2 regions of the Streptococcus sp. 11273D007BT genome follow, and region 1 is predicted to be linked to the other one. Evidence: riboswitches for the same ligand, from Rfam matches in the RefSeq annotation. Region 1 holds a riboswitch; the other holds the start of a gene.
What was found. A riboswitch is a leader RNA that binds a small molecule or an ion and turns the genes downstream of it on or off. The one in region 1 is predicted to bind preQ1.
Positions count from the first base shown of each region.

Region 2: linked by a shared signal. The riboswitch ahead of ACEE75_RS07635 (nucleoside hydrolase) and the one ahead of ACEE75_RS03885 (QueT transporter family protein) in region 1 are both predicted to bind preQ1.

Region 1 covers NZ_JBPWPE010000001.1:739,929-745,718, reverse strand. Annotated here, with positions in the region: gene pulA (type I pullulanase) at 1-48, opposite strand, end outside; gene ACEE75_RS03895 (diacylglycerol kinase family lipid kinase) at 17-1,093, opposite strand; gene ligA (NAD-dependent DNA ligase LigA) at 1,110-3,068, opposite strand; gene ACEE75_RS03885 (QueT transporter family protein) at 3,142-3,651, opposite strand; PreQ1 riboswitch class II at 3,646-3,743, opposite strand; gene ACEE75_RS03880 (GtrA family protein) at 3,772-4,197, shown strand; gene ACEE75_RS03875 (response regulator) at 4,233-4,829, opposite strand; gene ACEE75_RS03870 (sensor histidine kinase) at 4,833-5,790, opposite strand, start outside.
Region 2 covers NZ_JBPWPE010000001.1:1,491,988-1,497,777, forward strand. Annotated here, with positions in the region: gene ACEE75_RS07620 (YvcK family protein) at 1-741, opposite strand, end outside; gene rapZ (RNase adapter RapZ) at 738-1,628, opposite strand; gene ACEE75_RS07630 (RidA family protein) at 1,733-2,113, opposite strand; PreQ1 riboswitch class I at 2,252-2,296, shown strand; gene ACEE75_RS07635 (nucleoside hydrolase) at 2,445-3,440, shown strand; gene ACEE75_RS07640 (ECF transporter S component) at 3,430-3,990, shown strand; gene ACEE75_RS07645 (GBS Bsp-like repeat-containing protein) at 4,224-5,790, opposite strand, start outside.

The sequences.
Region 1 (5,790 bases):
GTACGAGCCTGATTGGCTATGATAGTGTAGTATTACTTGGTTTTCCATCCTCATCAACCTCTTTCATCTCCATCTTTTCATCCAAATATTCGACTTCACGAACAAATTTTTGTGCAATCGCCTCCATTGCTAATTCCTCTGTATCTAGAGTAATTGCATCATCAGCAATCTCATCGGTATTGGCGATAAATTCGATATGATTATTTAAATTTCTTAATTCAACAGGTGCATCTCCTCCATACTCACCATCTAAATTAATCATTAGACGACGTGCTTTTGGATCCTGTGGTTCAATCCTCAAATAAGATGTCTTAATATATTCTAATTTACTATGACTAATATGTCGTCCACCATTTAACATCAAACCAATGATATGGGTCAGTTCAATCAGGTTAGCAGTTTTTACTAGAATTAAAGTGAACTTTCCATCATCTAATTTAGCATCAGGAGCAATGGTTTCAAATCCCCCTACTGAATTTGTCAAGGCCACAAAAATCATAGAGACTTCATCTTCAACAACACCATGGTCATGAAAAATTTTGACAGGTACATTTTGTACCCTAGGCAAGAGTTCTGCCCCTTTAACCAAATAAGCTAAATAGCCAAATACACTTTTAAGCTGACTAGGAACGCTATAGGTTAGCTCTGTCAAACTGCCTGCCGCAGCAATATTAATAAAATATTTTCCTCGATCTGTCTGACCAATATCCATTAAAATAGTTTGTTGTTTCCCAATCAATTTTGCAGCTTCAATAGGATTCCCCCTTGGAACCTTTAAAGCACGGGCAAAATCATTAGTTGTTCCCATTGGAATAATAGCCATTTTTGGCCGCTTTTTCAAAGGAGCGATACCAGAAACCACTTCATTAATTGTTCCGTCACCACCAGCTGCAATGACTAAATCAAAACCAGCTAAGCCCGCACGCTTAGCCTCTTTCATAGCTGAATGAGGTTCAGGAGTTGTCTGAAAAGCAGAGGATTCATAACCAAAGCTTTCCAAAATATCTAAAACATCTGCCACACTTTTTTTCATCAATTCCTTGCCCGATGTTGGGTTATAAATCAAACGAGCACGTAATCTATGTTTTTTCATTTATTTTCCTCGATACTTAAAGACTTGCTAACCATGATTCATCACGAATCTCAATGCCGAGCCCCTGTGCTTTTTCAAGCTTTGAACCAGCATCTATCCCTGCTACTAAAAGGTCTGTCTTTTTAGAAACACTAGACGTGACCTTAGCTCCTAAACGTTCTAGTTTGTCCTTAGCTTCACTTCTTTTTAGTGTGGTCAACTTCCCAGTCAAGACAACGGTTAAACCTGAAAGCATGGCATCACTGGCTACTTTTTGCCCTAAGTAAGTGAGATTAACCCCTACTTCTTCTAGTTCTTCTAAGAGTGTTTGACTACCTTGTGTTGCAAAATAAGTTGCTAAAGACTCCGCAACAGCCATCCCTAAACCATCAATTTCAGCAATCTTTTCTTTCTCAGCTTGAACCAGTACTGAAATAGAGCCAAATTCCTCCAAAAGTTGCTTACTGACCTTAGCACCAACATGGCGAATCCCTAAACCAAATAATAACTTTTCAGCAGAATTTGCTTTAGAAGATTGAATCGCATCATAAAACTTCTGAGCAGATTTTTCCTTGACACCATCTAGTTGCAAGAAATCTTCAACTTTTAATTGATAAAGGTCTGCCACATCATGAATCAAACCAGCTTGATAAAGTTTTTCCATTACTGATGGGCCTAAACCAACGATATTCATCGCATCTCGACTAGCAAAATGTTCTAGACGTGCTAAAATTTGACTAGGACAAAGTGGGTTAATACAGCGTAGAGCGACCTCATCATCATAATGTTGTAGCTGACTTTGACAAGATGGACATTGTTGCGGAATCAACATGGGTTCTTGTTGAGCACGCTTAGACATGACCACATTTAAAACTGCTGGGATAATATCGCCTGCTTTATACACCACTACCGTATCTCCGATGCGGATATCTTTTTCTGCAATATAATCCACATTGTGTAGCGTGGCACGACTTACTGTTGTCCCTGCTAACTGTACTGGCGTAAGATTGGCGGTCGGTGTGACAACACCTGTTCGTCCAACAGTCCAATCCACTGATAAGATTTCTGCTTCCTTTTCTTCAGCAGGAAATTTATAAGCTACGGCCCAACGTGGTGCTTTAACAGTAAATCCTAGCTCCTCTTGCATAGCTAAGTCATTTACTTTAATCACGATGCCGTCAATATCGTAAGGCAGTTGATCTCGTTTGTTTTGAATATCTTGGATAAAGGCCCAAATGTCAGCCATATTCGATGAAACAAGACGAGTAGGATTAACCTCAAATCCTAAGTGTTCAAATTGCTGCAAAACACTTTCTTGGCTAACTTGATCTGTAGGTCCTGCCTCTTGGTACAAGAAAGTTGCCAGATTTCTTTTAGCCACTACTCCTGTATCTAGCTGACGAAGTGTCCCTGCTGCAGCGTTCCTTGGGTTGGCAAACTCCGCCTCACCATTGGCTTGACGCTCTAAGTTAATCTTATCAAAAGAAGCTTTTGGCAAATAACACTCCCCGCGTACAGTGATATCGATCGGCTCAGTCAGAGTAAGAGGAATATCACGAACACGTTTTAAGTTTTCTGTAATGTCCTCACCCACACGACCATCTCCCCGTGTTGCACCTACGCTTAGAACTCCCGAAGTATAGGTCAAAGAAATCGATAGACCATCAATTTTTAATTCGGCTAAGTAAGATGCCTTTGGAAATTCTTTTTTCACCCTTTGATCAAATGCCTCTAATTCGTCACGCGAAAAAGCATCCTGCAATGAAAACAGAGGATAGAGGTGTTCATGTTTTCTAAAGCCCTCTAAGACAAGCCCTCCTACTCGGTGAGTCGGACTATCTGGCAAAATCTCATCAGGATAAGCTTCTTCCAAGGCTACCAATTCACGATACAACTGATCATATTGCGCATCAGAAACGGTGGGCTTGTCAAGTGTATAGTATTCTTTGGCGTACTGATTTAAGCGGTCCACCAATTTTTTCATTTGATTCTTCATATCTTTTATTTTAACATATTTTACCGTTTCAAAATAAAAAAGACTTCCAAATTTGGAAGTTTTTTAGCGAATTTTAAGCCTCAAAATCAATTCGTTGAGATAATTTTTCAATCACTATAGCACCAATCAAAAGTGAAGCTAACTCTCCTATCGCAGTGGTAAACCAAGTCAAAAGAAAAGGAAGACCTGCAATCACTTTTAACTCCAAGGCTATGGTAAACATAGAAGCTGCAAAAAAGAAAGAAAAGTAAACAAAGGCTTTGTTAAGTAAGCCACTAAACAATTGTTCTTGACGATAGCGTCCAAAAAGATAGACTCCCAAGGTCACAAACAATAGCGTTGACCCTCCTCCGACAAAGACATCTAACCAACCATAGGTAAAAAAGTTGGCAATCATACAGCCTAGAGTCACTGCAATAATATACTTACGATGATAAAAAGCAAGGAAGTTTAACATCTCAGATACACGAAACTGATATGCTCCATAACTAATAGCGTTTAAAGGAGGCGTCACGGTCAATACAACATAAAGTGCAGCCACAATGGCAATCTGAGTGAGATCTTTTACTGATAATTTCATAATTCTCCTTTAGCGGTCATGCCGCGTCTAATATGCTTGGTGAAAGGGAAATAAGCACCAAGGGTTGCTCTAGCAACGTTTTCTAGTATAGCATATTTTTTATTTTTTTGATATAGTATCCTTATGAAAAAATTTATATCTAGTGAAGTTTTTAAATATCTCTTTTTTGGAGTTCTAGCAACCCTCGTCTATATGGTAACACGCATGGCTTTCTTTGCTATCACACATCAAGCTACTCTTTCAGCCGTTATTGCAAATATAACCGCTGTTGTCTTTGCATTTTTCACCAACGACTATTTTGTCTTTAACCAAGTTAGAACAGGCTGGATGGGGCGATTTGTCAAGTTTTTTGTAGCACGACTCTCAACACTGGCCTTAGATCTTGTTTTAGCTTATCTGTTGGTTGAGCGATTCCCACAAATTATCGGACAATTTGTTAACCACAATCTACAGGTCGTCAATGCGATTGAAACCTTATTTGCACAAGTTTTAATTATCGTTTTAAATTATATCATCAGTAAACTACTCATTTTCAAGGATAAGCATTAAAGAGGATGGAACGCCCATCCTCTTTTTGTCTATTTTTATAACCAATTTTTCTCTTGAGCAATCAAGAGAGCATCTGTGCGATTATGGGCATCCAGTTTTGTCATTAGGCTGGTAACGTAGTTTCTGACAGTACCATTTGATAAAAACAACTCTTTTGCAATGTCTTGATTTGACAAGCCTCGTGCAATGCCTTGTAGAACATCTCTTTCTCTTTGACTGAGGGGATTACTTGAAAAAGCCATTTCATCAACCAATTCAGGAGAATAGTCTTTCTGACCAGATAAGACCTTGTGGATAGTGGTCATCAACTCCGTAGTTGACCGATCTTTTAAGACATAAGCATCTACTTGAGCTTTTAGCGCTCTTGTAAAGTAGCCTGTACGCTTAAAGGTTGTGACAATCACGACTTTCATCTCTTTATGCTCTCTAATCCACTCTAAGACCTCTAGACCTGTCATTTTAGGCATTTCAATATCCAAAATCGCCACATCTACCTCTTCTTTTTCTAGGAGGCTAATGGCTTCTTGCCCATTTCCTGCTTGAAAAACAGCATCAACATCGTCTTCCATCAATAAGAGTTGACAAAGGGCATCACGCAGCATTGATTGGTCTTCTGCTACCAATAATTTCATCTCCTACTCCTTTCTAAAAGGAAGGCTGAGACGCACACAAGTTGGATTGTGGCGTGATAAAACCTCCACCTCTCCTTTGATTAAGGACAACCGATTTTTTAGCGACTGCAGTTCATCCTCACTTTGACTAGAAAATCCTTGACCATCATCTGCCATCTCAACGATCAAATAGTCTCCCTCATCTGCTAGGCTCAGCTTTGCTTGACGAGCAGAGGCGTGTTTAATGACATTATTAGCCAATTCACGCACCATCATGGTTAGACTAGATTGAAGGACTGGAGAGAGGTTTTGACTATCATAATCTTTTTTTATTACCAGCTCAATCTCTGCTAGTTCAAAAACTTGTCGTAAGCACTCTAGTTCTTCATCCAGACTTCTATATTTTAGTTGATTGACAATTGTTCTGACGTCAGCCATGCTTTTTCTACTTGTTGCATTTAAATCGGACAACTCCTTTTTAACCGCCATAAGATTTCCTTTATCCAATTGCTTTAAGGCTAGTTCTGTCTTAATAGTCATCGTAGCAAAAACATGGCCCAAAGTATCATGAAGATCCTGCCCGATACGGTTACGTTCATTTTCCGCAATCAAGAGATTGATAGAAGCGTTTTGCTCCTGCAGTTTTTGCTCTGCTTTTTCCTTAGACAATTGCATCCGTCCACCAAAAAACATGGCTAAAGCAAAGGCATGAAGAATAAACATAAAGAGAGTAATATCTAGACCGTAAGGACCAACCATACTCCATATCAACAAACTAATCAACAAACCCACATAAGATACCGTCCGATAAGTCCACTTATCCTCACTATAATGCCAAGTCAAGAGGTTTGAGAGATTAAAGAGAAATAGGGAAAATTGAATATTACCCGCAAAACTCATATAAGCAATGTAGGCTAAGAGGTAAATCCAGGCTACCTTTTCATAAGTGTGGTTTTGTGTATAAAGTAGTGAGATATAAACA
Region 2 (5,790 bases), 750 kb from region 1:
TCCTAAGTGTTCATGTAAGACGCGAACATGATCTGCATCTGTAAAATGCTCAGTTTCACCGTATTGTGTCATAATATTGCAGACATAAGCAACTTCTGCTTGGGTTTTTAACAAGGCCTGCCCAATTTCTTTAATCACAAGATTAGGTAAAATCGAGGTAAATAAAGAGCCAGGTCCTAACACAATCATGTCACTTTCCATAATCGCCTCAACTACCTTACGACTAGCAGTAGGCTCATCATCGTTATAGGAATTTGTCACAAAAACATGATCATTCATCCCCTTATAATTAGCAATATGGCTCTCTCCGACCACTTCATGACCATCTTTGAAAATCGCATGGAGGGTCAAAGGATTTTCACTGGAGGGATAGATTTTACCTGTTGTATGAAAAAACTTAGTCAAAATCTGCATGGCGTTATAAGTTGAGCCCTGCATTTCTGAAATACCTGCAATAATGAGATTTCCCAAAGGATGACCAGATAAAGCGCCATCATTTTCAGCGAAACGATACTGAAAGATTTTCTCATAAAATTTAGGCATGTCGCTCATGGCTACTAACACATTTCTCAAATCACCTGGTGGGGTTAATTGCATCGCACTACGCAGTTCACCCGAACTCCCTCCATCATCAGCTACTGTGACAATAGCGGTCAAATCCACATCAAAATGGCGAAGGCTATTAAGAATGACAGGAATACCTGTTCCGCCACCTATTATTGTTATCTTAGGTTTTCTCATGAACGATTCACCGTTTCCTTACGTCTATCCTTATCACGATGACTTTCATTAACATGCCAATCTTTAGATAAATCATTTGCTAAGCGTCTGGCAAAAGCAACACTGCGATGTTGTCCTCCTGTACATCCAATTGCAATGGTCAGTACTGATTTTCCTTCTTTTTGATAGCCAGGCAATATCGGCTGCAACAAGCCTTTTAAGTTTTGATAGAAATCTTCTGATTCTGGGTGATTCATAACATAGTCCGATACTTCTTGATCGAGTCCTGTTTTTTCACGAAGCTCTACTTGGTAATAAGGGTTAGGTAGAAAACGCACATCAAATACAAGGTCTGCATCTAGAGGTAGACCGTATTTAAAGCCAAAGCTCATCACTTCTATACGAAATTGATTCACTTGCTCTTTAGCAGAAAACTGCTCAGTAATGGCTTTTCTTAGATGACGTGGGGTCAATTCTGTTGTATCCACAACATTTTGACTCATGCTTTTCAAAGGAGCTAGTAATTCCCGTTCCAACTCAATGCCATCCAAGACACGTCCATCTGCGGCTAAAGGGTGGCTACGGCGCGTTTCTTTATAACGTGACACCAATTCACCATCTGTTGCATCCAAAAAGAGAATTTTAAAGTTGATGTTATCATTACTTTCAATTTTATCTAAAATACTATTGATTTCTGAAAAAAATTGACGACTGCGCATATCCACAACCAAGGCAACCTTATCATAGTCACTGCCATGCTCAATTAAGTCTAAAAATTTCGGTACGAGCGCTGGTGGCATATTGTCTATTGTAAAATAACCTAAATCCTCAAATGACTGGATAGCCACAGTTTTTCCTGCTCCACTCATTCCAGTGACAATCACAAGATTGATTTGATGTTCAGACATTGAAACTTCCCCTCTTCTATCTTTTAATCTACTATTGCCATTATAACATATTCCTAACCTGAAACCTATGTCATAAAAACAATAAAAAGGAGATTTCTCTCCTTTTAACCTAGATAAGCAATCACTTCAATCTCTACCTTGACATCCTTAGGTAATCTTGCCACCTCTACTGCTGATCGTGCTGGAAAATCAGCTTTAAAAGCTGTCTGATAGACACTATTAAACGCAACAAAATCATTCATGTCACTTAAGAAACAGGTTGTCTTGACCACATGATCAAAATCTGTTCCCGCCTCCTCTAAAATAGCTGAGATATTTTTTAAAACCTGTTTGGTTTGTTCCTCAATTGTTTCACCGATAATCTCGCCTGTTTCTGGAGAGAGAGGAACTTGTCCAGAAGCAAATAGCAAGTTACCTGCCACTTTCGCTTGAACATAAGGGCCAATTGCTTTTGGGGCCTGATCTGTATGAATTGTCTTAACCATATCATTCTCCTTAACTTTAATAGCTTTATTTTAACAAAATCGTCAGAAAATTTCCACGATTTAGCGAACGAATCTCATCTTTACAGATGAATGATTTAATAGTAAAATATATCTATGCAAATAAATTAGGACAATGATCCTAGACTGGTTCGAAAACTTCCCAGAATAAAAAACTAAGTCGCATCATTATTTTGATTAAACTAGTTTTTGTGGAGTATTGGGTTTTACCCGCTCCATTTCTTTTTGCTGTACTGGGAGAGAGAATGAACCTTATTTAAACTGTTCATTCTCTCTTTTTATTATCCCTAATTTTATCTTAGAAAGGTTAAATATGACGAAACAACACGTTATTATCGACTGTGATCCAGGTATTGATGACGCTCTTGCCCTCATCTACGCCCTCAAACACCCTAATTTAGAAGTTGTTGCCATTACCATTGTATGCGGAAATGTTCCTAGTCAGCTTGGATTTGAAAATTGTGCCCTCATCTTAGAACTTGTCAATAGACTAGACATTCCCATCTATATAGGCGCAGAAACTCCTCTGAAACGCCCCTTTATCTCTGCTCAAGACACACATGGTATGGATGGTTTAGGTGAAACTTTTTTAAAACGAAACTGTAATAAAAGACCTGAGACCACCAAGGCAGATGACTATCTAGCAGATTACTTTAAGCAAAAACAAGATACCGCCATTCTAGCTTTAGGTCCACTGACTAATATCGCTTTAGCCTTAGAAAAAAATAAGGATTTAGGCGAAAACTGCTCTCGCTTTATCAGCATGGGAGGTAACTTTAAATCAAATGGCAATTGCTCTCCTGTGGCAGAATACAACTATTGGTGCGATCCTCATGCAGCAAACTTTGTTTTCAAGCACCTTAAAAGATGCGTTGAAATGGTAGGTCTTGATGTCACCCGAAAAATTGTTCTTAGCCCAAATCATCTAGAGTACTTAAAAAAGTTTCCTTCTGAACTAACTTCCTTTATTGAAAAAATCACTCGCTTTTACTTCGACTTTCATTGGAAGTATGAACATCTCTTAGGTTGTGTCATCAATGATCCACTGGCGCTAGCTTATCTTATTGATCCCAATATTTGTCATGGTTTTACCAGCTACACTGATATTGTCACAGATGGTATCGCACTGGGACAAAGTATTGTTGATGCTCAGCATTTTTATCAAAAAGACAGCAATAGTAAAATCTTAACAGAGGTTGATACCCTTAGATTTTGGCAAGATTTTTTGACCACAATCTTAGACCAACCAAAAGAGGTCATCTCACAGGACATTTTACAGTTTAATCTCGGAGGTTTCTATGAAAACTAGACAAAAAACTCATCTTATTATCTTTATCGCCCTTGCAATTGCCCTTAACTATGTCGGCAGCAACATTGCTCTCTTTTTAAAACTTCCTATCTATCTTGACATGGTTGGGAGTCTTCTTATCGCTCTATTATTTGGACCATGGCTTGGAGCTTTAACAGCTATTTTAAGTGCCCTATTAAGTTGGCTGACAACAGATATCTTTGCCATTTACTATGCTCCCGTTGCAATTGTGACCGTTTTTCTAGCTGGCTTTATGTTTAGAAAAAAAGCAGAGCTCAAACGATTGGCGATCCTAACCATCCCACTCTCTCTAATTGGAACACTTATTTCTGCCAGTATAACTGTCGTCCTTTTTAAAGGCATCACCTCAAGTGGCTCCAGTCTTCTAGCTCAAATCTTTCATGCTATGGGGATGAATCTAACAACTAGCTTAATCATGGTCCAAATCCTAACCGATTATCTCGATCGCCTAGTCAGTTTAACGCTTGTATTTGTTCTCATCAAACAACTCAAAGATCAACTCAGCTTCCAACTGTTAAAAGAAAAATAACTCGCAACCGCCTTAGAAACTAGTCTTTCTAAGGTTTTTTTATATAAAAATCCCCCTCTTGTAAAACCTAGACGACCTAGTTACTGATGAGGGGGATGTTATTTTCTTATATTGTCATTTAGTTTTTCTTTTATTACTGCATTAACTGGCCTTATCTAACTCCAGTTAGGCCTACGGCTCATTTCTGGTGCTAAAAGTAAACTAAAAGACGATAAATAATCCATTAGCTCAAGCTAATCTGTAATTTTAATAAAGGGTTTACCTTTATGTGCTGTATCATCTTTATCTGTACTTGCTTCTGAAAAAATACGACTGACAGGATACCACTCTGTTTTTCCTGTATAAGGATCTGATACAAGAGTTTGACCATTTTGGTAGCCTTTTAAAACAATTTCATGAGACCCTGTTGCCACAAACTTATTATATTGAACAGCTGCAACAACATAATGCCCTTCTTTTAGAGCATCCTCTAAAGCTGACTGGCTGTTTAATACGGTTGTATTTAAGCCCCAATTTTTACTTGCTTCAAAAATTCCAAGACTAGACGTTCCTATAAAGTATTTGTTGAAATGATTGGTCTGATGATATAGGTAATTAGCAACCGTAGTTGGTTTGATATCCTGGTTAGTCAGAGATGAGAAAACCATTGATAAGGCAGTTGGCACGCAACCAGCTGTTGCCAAGTTAAACAAACCATATTGAAGACCTCCCCAACGTCCATCTCGTTGGCTATAGACAGGCATTTCATAACGATTTCGTTCAACATATTGTGTACTTGATGCTAAAAACTGCATTTTACCGTCTAGTTTTTGATAGACATGAATCATATAATTTCCAGCATCTGCATACTGCTTACTATCAAATGTTGCTTCATAAGTTGTTGGGCTAACTGCTTTTGCACCATACCATTTCAAGTCGTCTTGTCCATTTTTTTCAGACCAAACTGCAAAGACCACTTCTCCCTTAGTGACCACATGGTTAATTGTCACACCATAGACACCTGTTCCTTTATAGGTTGTCGAAACCTGTACTTTGGCTTTTGGCACTTGGAGGTTATACTGACCTAGGTTAAATCCTTTTGTAGAGCCATCTTGATAATCAATATAGGTATGAATCGTGTAGTTTCCATCAATATACTTATGATTGACTGTATCAACAGTAATCTGAACCTGCCCATTTTTTGACTCAGTTGCAGTGTACCATTTTAAGTTAGATTGATTACTTTCAGACCAAGCTGCGACACGAACAAGTTTAACCGATGAAGCTTCTGTACCCGCATCTACGACAACAGTTACTTTTCCATTTTCTTTCTGGTAGTCGCTTGTGCTGACTTTAACCGTAGATGTCGTTGCCATGGTCTCTTTTGGTTTTGGTGTCGGAACCGTATAAGTGCTTGCAGCTAAACCAACTAACTGACTACGACCAATTTCTTGTCCATAAAAATGAACGTGGTACTGACCGGTTTCAGATTTATGATTTTTAGTGTCAACTGTTACCTGATAAGTTCCACTAGCTTGTTTGCTCGCTGTGTACCAAACCAAGTCATCTTGACCGTTCTGATTTGTCCATACAGGAACCTTAACTGAAGAGATGGTACTTGGAACATTAGTGATTGTCGCAACAAAAGCTGTTTCACCTTTTGCCACAACTGACACACTTGGTTGTTTAACAGTGTCTGCTTGAGAAGGTGTGACAGTGTAAGTTGCCGTGGTCAAACCTTGTAACTGAAGACTACCTGATGCTTGACCATAAGCATGAATGTGATACTGACCAGTTTCTGACTTATGATTTTTAGTGTCA